DNA from 3 places in the Limnohabitans sp. MORI2 genome. Region 2 is predicted to be linked to each of the others. Evidence: predicted binding sites of a transcription regulator. Region 2 holds the regulator's gene; each other region holds the start of a gene.

Region 1 (5,265 bases), 670 kb from region 2:
GAACAAGACTGCCAAAGGCAACGAGATCAACATCGTGCTGTACATGAAGTACATCTGTGCATTCACAGACATACCGCTGGTGAACATGTGGTGTGCCCACACGACAAAAGCCAAAGCACCAATCGTCCACATGCTGTACACCTGTGCTTTATAGCCGTAGGTTTCTTTGCGTGTGAAAGCGCTCAACACATGAGGAATCGCACCAGTGATCGGCAAGAGCAACACGTACACCTCAGGGTGGCCCATGAACCAGAAAATGTGTTGCCACAACACAGGGTCACCACCACCGGCGGCATTGAAGAAGTGCGTACCGAAGTGACGATCCATCAACACCATCGTGACGCCACCAGCGAACACAGGCATGATGGAAATCAACAAAATCGCAGTCACCAAGAAGCCGTGCGCAAACAAAGGCATCTTCATGAAGGTCATGCCAGGGGCGCGCATGTTGACGATGGTCACGATCACGTTGATCGAACCCAAGATGGATGACACACCCAACATGTGAATCGCAAAAATCGCGAAGTCCATACCCCAGCCGCTTTGCAGCGACAAAGGTGCATACATGGTCCAGCCTGTGTCAGCTGCGCCAGGGCCGATATTGGCAATACCCAAGAAGAAGGGCAAAGTCAGCATGACGGCAGCAGGTGGCAAGATCCAAAAACCCCAGTTATTCAAACGAGGCAAGGCCATATCGGGCGCACCAATGACCATGGGCAACATGTAGTTGGCCAAACCAGTTGCCACAGGCATGGCAAAACCGAACACCATGATCAAGCCATGCAAGGTGATGAGTTGGTTGAAGAACTCAGGCTGCATGAGTTGCAAGCCTGGCATGAACAACTCAGCACGTACGCCCAAAATCATGGCGCCGCCCATCAGCAACATCGTGATACCAAAAATCAGGTACATGATGCCAATGTCTTTGTGGTTCGTTGTTTGCAACCAATGGCGAATGCCACCGTGATGATGATGCGCATCATGTCCTGCATGAGCCATATCGTGCGTCATATCGTGTGCCATGAACTTTCCTTTGATACTGATTTATTGTTTTAAGTGGTTTAAGTGCCAGACTTTTGGCGGCTAGCAATCCATGCCTTGAATTCTTCTTCAGGCACCACATTCACCACCACAGGCATGTAAGCATGTTCTTTGCCGCAAAGCTCTGAACACTGGCCACGGTAAGTACCGGTTTTTTCGACCGTCGCCCAGAACTCACGCAAGAAACCAGGCACAGCATCACGCTTGACACCAAATGCAGGCACCCACCAGCTGTGGATCACATCGTTCGATGTGGTGATGAAACGCACTTTTTTACCAACAGGCAAGACCAAGGGATTGTCCACTTCGAGCAAGTAGTTCTCACCTTTGGCTTCCTTGTTGTCAATTTGCTCGCGAGGTGTGGTCAAGCGGCTGGTGAACTTCACACCTTCCGCTGGAAACTCGTACTGCCACATCCACTGGCTACCTGTGACCTTCACCACCAACTCCGCGTCGCTCTTAGAGTCTTCATACATCTTGACCGCGTGGTAAGCAGGAATGCCAAACACGCCATAGTCAATGACCAACAAAACCGCAAAAGGTGCCAACACAAACAACCATTGTTTGGTGGAGCGTGGTGCAGTAAAAGTTGCAGCCTTGTGACCTTGTGACTTGCGATGTGCCCAGAACGAATACAGCATCAGCGCCAAAACGCCACAGAAGATGATCAAGATAATGATCATGAAGAGGTTGTGCACATGCAGCGTCTCACGCGCAATCGGCGTCACTGGCTCCGGGAAATTCCATGTGTAACCTGCCAATACGCTTTGCGCCATCAATGCCGCAAACGCACCTGCCATCCATTTTTTCAAGCCCCGCATATCTTCTACCCTTTTATAAATTCTTGAAATGCTCATTTGGTCAATGACTTAAAAGCTAAACACAGACGAAACGCCTGCCAAGCCCGTCACAAAAACCATCACCATTGGCGTCACTGACCAAGCCATCTCGGTCAGCGTAGACGCGTGAAAATGCTCATCTGCATGTTTGTGGTGATGCCAGTGCGAGGCCAAGATGGCAACAAACACCACGGCAAACAGCACAAAAGAAGCCCCCAGCAACCACTCACGTGCCGCCAAGGTGAATTGCATATCAATCATGATCGTTGCCTTTTAACGAAAACGATTGGGTTGGATGGTTTGCATGGTGGTTGGCAAACTCTCCACATAGCGCGCAATTTCTTTGAGCTCTTTGTCCGAGAACTGCTTCACAACACCACCCATGATCGGGTTGTTGCGGCCAATTTGTGGCTTGTTTTCTGTTTTGTAAGCACGCAGCGCGGCATACACATAGTCCGCATGCTGCCCCGCGACCTTGGGATAGTTAGGGGCAATCGGCTTGGCCAAACCAGCACCGTGGCAGGCAATACAACCACCTTTTTCAACCAACGCTGCACCTGCAGCACCATCGATGGGCTTGGCTGGTGTTTCGGTGGTTAAACCGGTTGACTCGTAATAAGCCGCCAAATCCGCAGCGTCTTGCGCAGTGAGCGACAACGCGGTTGTCCCCATGGAAGGATGCTTGCGAGCGCCTGTTTTGTAATCATTCAGCGCAGAAACGATGTACCCTGCACTTTGCCCTGAGAGCATAGGCACGCGATACACCTCTGGAAAACCCGTGTGATAACCCTTAATACCGTGACAGCCCACGCACAATGCATTCTTCTGGCTACCTGCTTGTGGATCACCTTGTTGTGCATGAACGGAATAAAGTGGACTAAAGCACACTGCTGCAAGGAGACCCGCCATCAACTTCTTCATCTATTTCGCCTTTAGGGTTTGATCTAAATCAATAGGTATTATTAGCAATTACGATGAGAGCTACGGGCAGTAGTTACCACTAGAAAAAAGACTGAGAGAGATAAAAATTGCTAGAAAATCACAAAAAAATATTAATTTTTGGCATCTTGTTGGCATTTTGTGTCATCAGTCTAGGGGCGTATGTACGTCTTTCTGATGCCGGTCTCGGCTGTCCAGATTGGCCCGGATGTTATGGCAAGTTGCTGGGGGTGCCTGACACCCACCATGAAGTCAATGCCGCCGAGGCCGCATTTCCCCACGCTCCTGTTGAAGCGGCTAAAGCTTGGAAGGAAATGATCCATCGCTACCTCGCTGGCATTTTGGGATTAGTCATTGCAGCGCTGGCAATTTTGGCCATTTGGCCACGTCGCCAACCAGTGATTGGCCCTCAAATTTTTCTGGTTGGCTTGGTCTTGGTTCAGGCGGCACTGGGCATGCTCACGGTCACATGGTTGCTCAAGCCCGTCATTGTTACTTTGCATTTATTAGGTGGCATGCTCATCTTGGCCACCTTGGTGGGCATTCACGCTGGTCACACGACGCTCCACATTGACACCGCCACACCGTCACTGAAAAAAGCAGCATGGGCAGTCACAGCCATCATCCTGACGCAAATCGCCTTAGGCGGCTGGACCAGCGCCAACTACGCAGCCATGGCCTGCGTGGACTACCCGCTCTGCCAAGGCCAACTCATGCCTGCGGATATGGATTGGTCACACGCTTTTGTGTTCAACCGCGAACTGGGTCAAACCAGCGATGGGCAAATGCTCAGTCTGCAAACGCTCACCGCCATTCACTGGACACACCGTAGTTTTGCCCTGGTTGTTCTAGCCGTCTGCGTGGCGTTTGGCATGCGCCTCAAACAACAAGATGACACGCGCCCCTTTGGCCATTTACTGATAGCCGCGGTGTTGATACAGGTTCTGCTAGGCATCAGCAACGTCTGGCTGCAATGGCCTTTGGGCTTGGCTGTGTTGCACAACACTGGCGCCGCTATCTTGCTGGCTGTGTCGGTCTACACCACCGTGCAATTGCAGCGAGCCACAAGCTGAGCCTCTATGAAACATCTCATTAGCCTTTCGTTGACTTGCGTGATGCTTCTGGCCCATGCAAGCGCACACGCATCGGACATGACCGAACGCATCAAACCCTGTGAGGCTTGTCACGGCGATCAAGGCCGCGCTGGCCCAGATGGGTACTACCCACGCTTGGCTGGTAAGCCTGCGGGCTATCTGTTCAACCAAATGCAAAACTTCTCGCAAGGTCGCCGCCACTACACCATGATGCGACGCATGATGGACCCACTCTCGGCTGAATACCAGCGCGACATGGCCCATTACTTTGCCTCCCTGCAAGTGCCCTATTTGCCACCGAGCACGCGTGGTGTCAGCCTCAACAGCACACAAATGGCACGCGGCAAACAATTGGCATTGCAAGGTGATGCAGCCCTGCAAATTCCAGCATGCAACAGCTGCCATGGTGAAAACCTCATGGGCAACACCGCCCATGTCCCCAGCCTGTTGGGCTTGCCATCGGCCTACCTTGGCGCTCAGCTTTCGGCTTGGTCTTTGGGTGAGCGCTCGACTGTCGCCCCCGACTGCATGGGCGAGATTGCCAAACGCCTCACGGCCTCCGATGCTGCAGCTGTCACCGGCTGGCTAGCCGCGCAGCATGTGCCAACCCAAAAGAATTCGCTGCAAGCCACGCGTCTTGCCCCCAAGACACGCTGCGGCAGCGCACCTGAACTTCAGGGAGCGCCGCAATGAAACAAGGCTTGCACACCTCCAAATGGCTAACACGCCTTGCCCTCGCCAGCCTGTTGTCACTCAGTGCATGGGTGGTCTGGGACAACTGGGGACGATTCATTCATCCCATTGAATCGGGCATCACCTCAACCACATCTGACGCGACCGACACGCTCGCACGCGGCAAATACTTGGCACACATCGGTGGCTGCGTGGCCTGCCATACGGCCAAGGGTGGCGACACCCTAGCTGGTGGCCGACGCATTGACACCCCCTTCGGCGCGGTCTTCAGCAGCAACCTCACGGCATCGAAAACAAATGGTCTTGGTGATTGGCGCGAGACCGATTTCGCCACAGCACTCAGCTGGGGACGTTCACGCAATGGCCGTTTGCTGTTACCCGTGTTTCCCTACAACCACACCAGCGTGTTCACCCCTGATGATGTGCACGCCCTGTTCTTGTGGCTACAAACCGTCCCCGCGGTCGAGCAAGCACAACCGCCCCACCAGCTCACGTGGCCGCTGGGCACACAGCCCGTGATTGCTGTTTGGCGATCACTCTTTTTCACGCCCACACCTTTCAAAGCCAACCCCAACGAATCTGCCGAGTGGAACCGCGGGGCCTACCTCGTTCAAAGTGCTGGCCACTGTGCTGCTTGCCACGGACAGCGAAACGCCTTG
Region 2 (5,265 bases):
AAGGTGCTTGGTACTCCACGAGGCCCATCCACAAGATCCAACCTGAGCTGACAGCCAAAGCCAACCCTGCCAAGCGCACGCCCCATGCACCATTACCTGTGTGCATGACTTGCCCCGCTCGCAAGCGCAACCAAATCCAAGGCCCCACGGTCAACACCACCGCGCTGCCTAACGCAAACAGCGCCATCACTGCAGCACCTTCGATGGGGCTATTGCTCAACGCAGCCACGAGCAGCGCACCATAGAGCAAACCACAGGGCATCAACGCCCACAGGGCACCAAGCACCACGGCTCCCCCATGACGTAATTTGAGATGGGCCGTCATGCTTTGCACACGACGCCAAATGCCGCGTCCCACATCTTCTAACCAAATGGGCTGCTCACCACGCCAGAGCAACAACCCGCCCACCATGAAGGCGACGATGTGCAACAACGTCCACAAAGGGCGAAATACCGCTGACTGAGTACTCAGCCAGCCCACACCTTGCATGGTGCTGGCAGCCACTGCACCCAAAGCGCTGTAGCCGATGACGCGCCCGAGTTGAAATAAGAGCATGGCTGACACACCCTGCCCGCCCGTTTGTTTTTGGGCCGCACGACCAATGCCTGCACACGCCGCACCGCACATGGCCAAACAGTGCGGCCCACCCGCGAGCCCCATGAGGAGTGCGGTGAGAGCCAGAGTTGTGTTCATCAGATGATTTTAGAGAACCTAGCTCGGTTCTTGTCAGCCTGCAGGTATTTGTCAAACACCATGGCGACGCCACGCACAAAAAACCAGCCCAGCTCAGTCACGTGAATACCGGTGTCATCGATGGTCAACAAGCCCTGTTCTTGCATCGTCGCCAAGGCCTCCATCTCGGGGGCGAAGTACTGCTTGAAGTCGACCAAATGCGACAACTCCACCGATTCAAACAGCACACTACCCTGACACATCAACGCCATGATGACGGTGCGACGCACCAAGTCATCACGCGAGAGCGCCATGCCACGGGCCACGGGCAAACGGCCTTGGTTGAGCAAGTCGTAATACTCGTCCAAGGTCTTCACATTTTGGCTGAAGGTGGGGCCCACGCGACCGATTGATGAGACGCCCAAAGCAATCAAGTCGCAATCGGGCTGCGTGCTGTAGCCTTGGAAATTTCGGTGCAAACGGCCTTGGCGTTTGGCCACAGCCAGCGCATCGTTGGGCAAAGCAAAGTGGTCCATGCCCACATACACATAACCCGCCTCCACCAACACGCGCATCGCGCTGGACAACATAACCAGTTTAGACGCGGCAGGCGGCAAATCTTGCGTGTGGATACGGCGTTGCGGCTTGAAGCGCTCCGGCAAGTGCGCATACGCATACAAGGCAATGCGGTCAGGGCGCAACTGGGTGATTTTTTCAAGCGTGCGTTCAAACGTTTCTGGCGTTTGCATAGGCAAACCATAAATCAAATCGGCATTGACAGATTCAAAACCCAACTCTCGAGCCGCAGCCACCAAGTCAAACACCTGTTCAGCAGGTTGAATACGGTGCACCGCTTTTTGCACGGCAGGCTCAAAGTCTTGCACGCCAAAGCTCAAGCGGTTAAAGCCCTGCTCTGCCAAATGCGCCAAGCGTTCACGCGTGACGGTGCGCGGATCAATCTCGACCGAGTATTCACCGCCAGGCGCAAACTGAAAATTGCGACGCAGCATGGCCATCAGCTGAGCCAACTCGGCATCATTCAAAAACGTGGGACTGCCACCACCCAAGTGCAATTGCGACACCACTTGGCCTTGACCCAAGTGCGCAATGTTCAGATCCACCTCACGCTCAAGGTAGCGCAAATATTCAGCGCCGCGCTCGTAGTGCTTGGTGATGATTTTGTTGCACGCGCAGTAGTAGCAAAGTGACTCACAAAACGGAATGTGCACGTACAGGGACAAGGGGTACGCTTTGGTGCCCACGCCATCGCGTCGTTGCTCTAACGCTTGCAAATAGTCTGCCTCGCCAAATGCTTCCACAAATCGATCAGCCGTCGGGTATGAGGTGTAACGAGGCCCTGCCACGTCATAGCGCTGCAAGAGTTCTGGGTTCAAGACAAGAGAATGCATAAGTTCACACCTAAATTTGCGCTCCATAATAGAGGCGTCACCGCTGATAAAAGTTGACTTGTGTCAACACAAAGTCCATCCGTTCCCATGAGTTCTACCAGTATCAAAGTCGCTTGTTCTAACTGCAATTTGCGCGAGCTCTGCATGCCGCTTGGTTTGAATGAAACCGAGATGGAGCGTGTCGACGAAATGGTAGCAACCCGCCGCAAAGTGGCACGTGGCGACAACCTGTTTAGAAATGGCGATAAGTTCAACGCGCTGTATGCCATCCGAACCGGTTTTTTTAAAACCCGCATTTCGGCAGAAGATGGTCGCGATCAGGTAACGGGTTTCCAAATGGCCGGCGAGATCATCGGTTTAGACGGCATCGTGAGTGATCACCACACGTGTGACGCTGTGGCGCTGGAAGATGCCGAAGTGTGTGTCATGCCTTTTGATCGCATTGAAGATCTCTCGCGTGAAATCACCTCTTTGCAACGCCATGTGCACAAAATCATGAGCCGTGAAATCGTGCGAGAAAACGGGGTCATGTTGCTCTTAGGCAGCATGCGTGCCGAGGAGCGTTTGGCGGCATTCTTGCTCAACTTGGTACAACGCCTGCATGCGCGTGGCTTCTCTCAATCGGAGTTGGTGTTGCGCATGACGCGTGAAGAAATTGGCAGCTATTTGGGCCTCAAATTAGAAACCGTGAGCCGCACATTTTCAAAGTTTGCAGAAGACGGCATTGTCGAAGTCAAGCAACGCCATGTCCGCATCCTGAACCCAGATGGGCTCAAGCTCATCGTCAACGCACCCAGCTGTCACTGAGCGCAGCGCAAGCCGCAAGGCTTAGGGCTTTTTATCAGCATCCACTCTGGGCGTGACCACATGGTTACGCGATTGCATCGCAGGTGCCAGCTGCATGTCTTTCTCAGCAGCCAAGGTTTTATTGATATCTAGGCCGCGTTTGTAATAGTCTTCAGCCAGCACAGGATCTGGCGACCGAATGGCGATGAACAACGTTACAAAGCCCGCCACAATCACAGCCGCTGGGCCTGCAATGATGAGCCACACGTGACCATATTGCCACCATCGTTTGGTATCAGAAGTTTGGTTGCTTGTCATGATTTACCTTGGAACGATGAACACAGATTTTTCAACAACCACATCATCCGTGTCGGTTGCCTGAATTTCAAATTGGATTTTGTGTGAACCACTTGGGGCTGAGCCGTAAGGAATGTCTGCACGCAACACCACCCAGCGCGCCTGCGCTGGCTCGACCAGCACTTCTTTGTCTGTGGTGATTTGCAAACCAGTCAAGCCCTTGGCCGACAAACGATAAGTCCTCGCCACTTCGGCGGCGTTCATAATTTGTAAGCGGTACACATTCTCCAGCGTGCCGCTTTCGGTGATGCGTGACAGGGTCGAGCGATCTCGCACCACGTCCACCTTGAACGGCGTACGCAAACCCAACGACACCAATAAGCTGAGCGTGATTGCCACCAAAATCATGGTGTAAATCTGAATGCGTGGGCGCATGACGCGTTGCCAAATTTGCTTAGGCGTCCACTTGTTGTCCAAGGCGTTTTGGGTGGAGTAACGCACCAAACCTTTGGCGTAACCCAGCTTATCCATCACGGTATCGCACACATCGGCACAGGCACCACAGCCAATGCACTCGTACTGCAAACCATCACGGATATCAATACCTGTGGGGCACACCTGCACGCACAAGGTGCAGTCCACACAGGCCCCTAAATTCAAGGCAGCAACATCAGCACTCTTCGAGCGTGGGCCGCGTGGCTCGCCACGTTCAGCGTCATAGGTGACGATGAGCGTGTCGTTGTCAAACATTGCGCTTTGAAAGCGCGCATAGGGGCACATGTATTTGCAAATTTGCTCACGCATGAAGCCCGCATTGCCATAGGTGGCAAACGCATAAAAGAAAACCCAAAAGAGTTCCCACGAAGACATTTGCGTGAGGAAGAACTCCATCACCAACTCACGAATCGGCGTGAAGTAACCCACGAAGGTAAAGCCTGTCCAGATCGAGAGAAAGATCCAAATCAGGTGCTTGTACCATTTCTTGACCAGTTTCTCGAGTGAGAAATCTGCATCATCCAAGCGCATGCGGGCTGAACGATCGCCCTCGATCTTGCGCTCGATCCACAAAAAGATTTCGCTGTACACCGTTTGTGGGCAGGCGTAGCCACACCACAAGCGCCCTGCTACGGCGGTAAACAAAAACAGCGCCAAGGCTGAGATCACCAATAAGCCGGTGAGGTAAATGAAGTCCTGCGGGTACAAGACCAAACCAAAAATATAAAAACGGCGCGAAGTAAGGTCAAACAACACCGCTTGGCGTGTGCCCCACTCAAACCACGGCAAACCGTAAAAAATCAGCTGCGTCAGGACTACAAAAATCCAACGCCAATAAGCAAAGATACCCTCGACAGAGCGAGGGTAGATTTTTTTAGATGCAGCATAAAGCGAAACCATCGCCTCGTCCGCAGAGCCCGAAGGCTCTGGAACGATGGGGATGGTTTTGCGCTGCTTAGAGTCGTCAGCAGAATTCAAAGCAAATTACTTCGTGGCAGCAGGTTTGTTAGAGAAGCCCCAAACATAAGCAGTCAACACGTGGATTTGTGACTCTGTCAAACGGCCTTCTTGTGCAGGCATTTGGTTCACTTTACCGTTGTTGATCATGGCGGTGATGGCCTCTTCGCCCCAACCGTGCAACCAGATCTTGTCAGTCAGGTTGGCAGAACCCACCGCTTGCATACCAGCGCCATCAGGGCCGTGACATGCAGCACATGCACCGAACTTGCCTTTACCCAAAGCGGCACGCACAGAGTCGTGTGGGCTACCAGACAAGCTCATCACGTAGTGAGACACGTTGCGCACATCGTCAGGTGTACCCACGGCAGCAGCCATAGGAGGCATTTGACCAATGCGACCTTTGGTGATGGTCTCTTTGATCTTGTCGGTTGTGCCGCCGTGCAACCAGTCCTTGTCGGTCAAGTTGGGGAAGCCTTTTGAACCGCGTGCATCAGAGCCGTGGCACTGTGCGCAGTTGTTCATGAACAAACGCTCGCCCACAGCCATGGCCTTGGGGTCTTGAGACAGTTGCTCTGGTGTTTGTGCATTGAAAGCCGCATACAGTGGCTCCAACTCTTGGTTGGCTTTGGCCACTTCAGCTTCGTA
Region 3 (5,265 bases), 1.2 Mb from region 2:
GTTTGACTTAGAGGCCCGTCGTTTTTACATCTTCGGTTTGGTTCTCTACCCACAAGACTTCATTTATTTGACAGGCTTGTTGGTCATCTCAGCCTTGGCGCTGTTCTTGTTCACAGCTGTGGCGGGGCGTTTGTGGTGTGGCTATGCCTGCCCGCAAACGGTGTACAGCGAAATCTTTTTGTGGATCGAGCGCAAGATCGAGGGTGATCGCTCTGCGCGTATGCGTTTGGACGACGCTGATTTTTCTTTGAAGAAGCTCAGCAAGAAAACCTACAAACACACCGCATGGATTGTGTTGTCGCTCTGGACGGGCTTCACCTTTGTCGGCTACTTCACCCCGATTCAAGAACTGTTGGTTGCCGCCAAAGATTGGAACTTTGGCCCTTGGCAATTTTTCTGGGTGTTCTTCTATGCGTTTGCCACGTATGGCAATGCAGGTTTCATGCGTGAGCAAGTGTGTAAATACATGTGTCCTTATGCACGCTTCCAAAGCGCCATGTTTGACCATGACACGCTCATCGTCACCTATGACGCCGAACGCGGTGAGCCTCGTGGCCCACGCTCTAAGAAGACCGACCTTGCTGCCGCCAACTTGGGCGCTTGCGTGGATTGCACTTTGTGTGTGCAGGTGTGTCCAACGGGTATCGATATTCGCGACGGTTTGCAATACGAATGCATTGGCTGTGGCGCCTGTGCCGACGTGTGCGACACTGTGATGGAAAAAGTGGGCTATGCCAAAGGCTTGGTGCGCTACACCACGCAAAACGCCATGGCCAACAAATGGACAACCCAACAAACGGTGATGCGTGTGTTGCGCCCTCGTGTGTTGATCTACACATCAATTTTGATGGCGATCATCATGGCTGTGGGTGTTTCGCTGGCCATGCGCACACCGTTCAAGGTCGATGTGGTGAGGGATCGCGCCACACTGGCTCGCATCACAGAAAACGGTGGCATCGAAAACATTTACCGCCTCCAAGTGATGAATGCGTCTGAGAAAGACAAAACTTTCCAGCTCTCCGTCAATGGCATGAAGGACATCCGCATCGAAACCGAAACAGATGTGAAGGTTGCTTCCGCGCAATCGCATTGGGTGGTTTTGCGCGTGACCATTCCTTACGGTTCTGCTGAGCCTGGTTCACACAAGATCGTGTTCGACATCAAAGACGCCTTGGGTCACGATGTGATTCATGAAAAGTCGGTCTTTTTGGTGCCGCGTTAATTGACTTCTGTTGGTGTGGGTTGAGTGCTTTAACTTTTAGGTTGTCATGAATCGTCATCTCGTATTGCTGTCTATCGCGCAGGGCTTGTTCCTGACCAACAACGTCACCTTCATCGCCATCAATGGTTTGGTGGGTTTGAGTTTGGCACCTGATACTTGGATGGCCACGTTGCCTGTGATGGGCTATGTGGTGGGCGGTGCGCTCAGCACGGGGTTGGTGGCGAAATCGCAGCAACGCTTTGGCCGCAAGGGTTCATTTCAGTTGGGGCTTTTGGTGGCCTTGCTGTCTGCTGCGTTGGGTGCGTTTGCTGTGTTTTCACAATCCTTCTGGTTGTTGGTCACAGCCACCGTGGTGGCGGGGTACTACAGCGCGAATGGTCAGTTGTACCGTTTTGCAGCGGCCGAGTTGTGCAAGCCTGACTTCCGCGAAAAGGCGGTGTCTTTGGTGATGGCTGGTGGTCTCATTGGTGCAGTCATTGGGCCGAATTTGGCCATTCAAACCAAGAGCTTATTGGGCACGCCCTTCGCAGGCGCGTATGTGGCGCTGATGGGGGTTGCTGTACTGTCTATGGCGGTGATGAGCTTGATCACCTTCCCACCAGCACCTGTGGCGAAAACGGATGACACGGGTGGTCGCCCCTTGAGGCAGATCATGCGTCAGTCGATCTTTTTTGTGGCTGCAATGGCAGCGGCTTTGGGCTATGGCGTGATGAACTTACTCATGGCAGCCACACCCTTGGCCATGCAGGTGTGTGGCTTGTCGTTTGAAGATACCGGCTGGGTGCTGCAGTGGCACGTGATTGGCATGTTTGCACCTGGCTTTTTCACAGGGCACTTGATCAAACGCTTTGGCGTCTTGTCTGTCATGGGTGTTGGCGTGCTGCTCAACATCGCATGCATTGCGGTGGCGTTGTCAGGGGTGGATTTGCACCAGTTTTTGATTGCGTTGTTTTTGTTGGGCGTCGGCTGGAATTTCTTATTCACAGGCAGCACCACGCTGTCGATGCAGGCCTACACACCGCAAGAGAAAAATCGCGCTCAGGCAGCTATTAACTTTTGTGTGTTTGCCACCATGGCGTTCACCTCGTTTGCCTCGGGTGCTTTGGTGACTACGCAAGGTTGGGCGTGGCTCAATTGGGGGTCGCTGGTGCCTGTGCTGATCACAGGCATGGGCTTGCTGTGGTTGGCGCGAAAAAAAGCCTCAGCGCCCTGAGGGGCTGAGGTTTTGTGGGTACGCGCTGTTTACTGTGCGGGCTCTTCTTCAGCGGCTTTCATGGGGCAGGTGTTGATGCCCAACAAGGTGTAAGCGCCGCAAAAACGAAACACGCCCGTTGCCAAAGGAATGGCGCCTAAAAACCCCCAAGCGCCAACAACACCAGTAGCTGCCAATGCGATGAGTGCCAAGCCTGCGACGATGCGCAAGATGCGGTCAATGCCGCCGACGTTTGCTGTCATAAATTTCTCCTGAAGAAAACACTATTAGACACGCAACCGAGCAGAAATGCTTGAGTTAAATCAAGCCTAAAAATCAGCGTGACGAAATTTGCGATACTGACAAAAAACTGTCATATTTGCCATGTCTACATCACACACACTTTCTCGCGCCAATTTATCGGGTGATATTTGGGGTGGCTTTGCGGCCATGTTGGTGGCGTTGCCTTCTGCGATTGCATTTGGCGTCACAATTTTTTCTCCGCTGGGGGCTGACTTTGGTGCCAAAGGCGCTTTGGCTGGCATGTTGGGCGTCACGGCGCTGGGCTTGATTGCGGCGACGTTTGGAGGCACGCAGCGGCTCATTTCCGCACCATGTGCGCCTGCGGCGGCGGTGTTGTCGGCATTGACGATTCAAATGACGCAACAAGGTTCAGGTGTGGGTGCTGTGGTGCTGACCTTGTTCTTGGTGGCGTTTGTCAGCAGCTTGGTGCAGATCTCTTTTGGTTTGTTGCGCATTGGTGAACTCATCAAGTACATGCCGTTTCCCGTGGTGAGCGGCTACCTCAGTGGTGTGGGCTTGATCATCATCATGAGCCAACTTCCCAAGTGGATGGCACTACCCAAAGGCATGAACTGGTGGCAAGGCTTGCACGCCATGGAGCTGTGGCAAGCCCCCAGTTTGATTGTGGGTGCGGCCACCGCTGCCTTCATGCTTTTGGCCCCGCGCATCTCGAACAAAGTGCCTGCCGTGATTGTGGGTTTGTTGGGCGGCATGGCCTCGTATTGGTTGTTGGCATTCAGTGCTTGGCCTGAACTGCGCAATTTGCACGACAACCCATTCATCATTGGCCCATTGGCTGTGGGCGGCGAAGGTTTTTTTGAATCGCTGCTTGACCCATTTCGTAGCTTGAGCGAATCAGGCATGCCCAACTGGACTCAAATTGCATTTCCAGCGGTGACTCTGGCTGTGCTCTTGTCGATTGACACCCTCAAGACCTGTGTGGTGCTCGACGCCATGACTGGCTCGCGCCACGACTCCAACAAAGAACTCATTGGCCAAGGCTTGGGCAACTTGGCTGCTTCGCTCATCGGTGGTGCACCTGGTGCAGGCACCATGGGCGCGACCTTGGTCAACAAAGCCAGCGGTGGCACGACCTATTTGTCGGGGGTGTTCCAAGGCGTGTGGTCATTGTTGGCGATTTTGTTACTCACCTCAGTGATTGCATGGGTGCCTGTGTCTGCTTTGGCCGCTTTGCTGATCGTGATTGGTGTCAAGATGATTGACTGGCATTCCTTGCAGCTGCTCAAAGCCAAAGACACCATGCTCGACTTTGCCGTGATTGTGCTGGTGGTGATTGTGGCCAACACCGTGAGTTTGATTGCAGCTTCAGGTGTAGGCGTGGCCATGGCCATCATGTTGTTCTTGCGTGAGCAAATTCACACCTCCACCATCCGTCGCAAAACCTTTGGTGACAAGGTGTTCTCGCAGCGCGTGCGCGGTCAGCGTGAGCGTGATGTGTTGGCAGAGACGGGTGGCCACACGGTGATTTTTGAATTGCAAGGCAGCTTGTTTTTCGGCACCACCGATCAGCTCTACACCGCCATTGAACCTGAGTTGAGCAAGGCCAAGTTTGTGGTGCTTGATTTCATGCGTGTGCAGTCGATGGATATGACGGCAGGCCACATGATTGAGCGCATTCGCAATATGTTGTCTGAGCGCCATGCACGCTTGGTGCTCACACGCGTGCCCGAGCGTTTGCCCAGTGGGCGTGATTTGCGCTCTTATGTGGACCACATTGGTTTGTTGTCTGACAGCACAGCCAAAATTTTTGACGAGTTCGACGAAGCGCTCGAATGGATTGAAGACGAAACGTTGGCGCTTGCAGGCCACGCCCATGTGTCGCACGAAGGCATTCCCTTGGGTAAGTTTGAAATCTTCCACGGCTTGAACGACGAAGAGATTGCAGCGCTCGAACGCTGCGCCCAACGCCATGTGTATGAGGCGGGCGATTTGGTGTTCAGCGCTGACTCAGGCGGCCATGAACTGATGCTCATCAGTCGAGGCGAAGTGAAGGTGAGTTTGCCCTTGGCCAATGGCAAGACCATTCACCTCACCACATTCAGCCGTGGTCAGTTCTTTGGCGAGATGTCGTTCTTAGATGGCCGCGCTCACTCGGCCGATGTGTACGCCACACGTGAGACCGAACTGATTGCCATCGATCGCAAAGCCTTTGCCACGGTGGCAGCAGGCGATCCGGTGATGAGCATCAGCGTCATGCGAGCGGTGGCCTTGGCGATTGCCGACCGCTTGCGCCACGCCAACGCAGAGCTGCGAGAGATGCGTCAGGCTTGATGCTGTTTATTTAGCGGGTGGACGGTACATCGCACAAATCTTGTTGCCCGCTGGGTCACGCAAGTAAGCGATGTAGTAGCTAAATGCTGGGTTGGTGCGTAGGCCTGGGGGGTCTTCGCAGCTCACGCCGCCGTGGGCTACGCCAGCGGCGTGAAAGGCCAACACTTCAGCTTCTGATTTGGCGGCAAAGCCAAACGTGCTGCCATTGCCAAACGTGGCGGGCTCACCATTGATGGGCAGAGTGATGCCAAACGTG

What was found. Region 2 encodes FNR, which switches genes on or off when oxygen is low (the NO sensors DNR and NnrR bind a similar motif). Its sites were predicted from a motif close to TTGATNNNNATCAA; they were not measured.
Region 1: the regulator FNR is predicted to act here: its motif matches at 2,820-2,833, upstream of QMG27_RS05615 (COX15/CtaA family protein).
Region 3: the regulator FNR is predicted to act here: its motif matches at 2,728-2,741, upstream of QMG27_RS03100 (DUF2892 domain-containing protein).

The regions. Positions count from the first base shown of each region.
Region 1 is NZ_AP027058.1:1,107,568-1,112,832, reverse strand. Features, by position in the region: gene QMG27_RS05635 (cytochrome c oxidase subunit 1) at 1-1,023, opposite strand, end outside; gene coxB (cytochrome c oxidase subunit II) at 1,062-1,853, opposite strand; gene QMG27_RS05625 (hypothetical protein) at 1,911-2,141, opposite strand; gene QMG27_RS05620 (c-type cytochrome) at 2,154-2,801, opposite strand; gene QMG27_RS05615 (COX15/CtaA family protein) at 2,909-3,892, shown strand; gene QMG27_RS05610 (c-type cytochrome) at 3,899-4,606, shown strand; gene QMG27_RS05605 (cytochrome c) at 4,603-5,265, shown strand, end outside.
Region 2 is NZ_AP027058.1:1,780,239-1,785,503, forward strand. Features, by position in the region: gene QMG27_RS08455 (sulfite exporter TauE/SafE family protein) at 1-694, opposite strand, end outside; gene hemN (oxygen-independent coproporphyrinogen III oxidase) at 694-2,082, opposite strand; gene fnr (fumarate/nitrate reduction transcriptional regulator Fnr) at 2,170-2,889, shown strand; gene QMG27_RS08470 (FixH family protein) at 2,911-3,186, opposite strand; gene ccoG (cytochrome c oxidase accessory protein CcoG) at 3,190-4,560, opposite strand; gene ccoP (cytochrome-c oxidase, cbb3-type subunit III) at 4,645-5,265, opposite strand, start outside.
Region 3 is NZ_AP027058.1:619,876-625,140, forward strand. Features, by position in the region: gene ccoG (cytochrome c oxidase accessory protein CcoG) at 1-1,222, shown strand, start outside; gene QMG27_RS03095 (MFS transporter) at 1,269-2,435, shown strand; gene QMG27_RS03100 (DUF2892 domain-containing protein) at 2,465-2,677, opposite strand; gene QMG27_RS03105 (SLC26A/SulP transporter family protein) at 2,799-5,009, shown strand; gene QMG27_RS03110 (VOC family protein) at 5,016-5,265, opposite strand, start outside.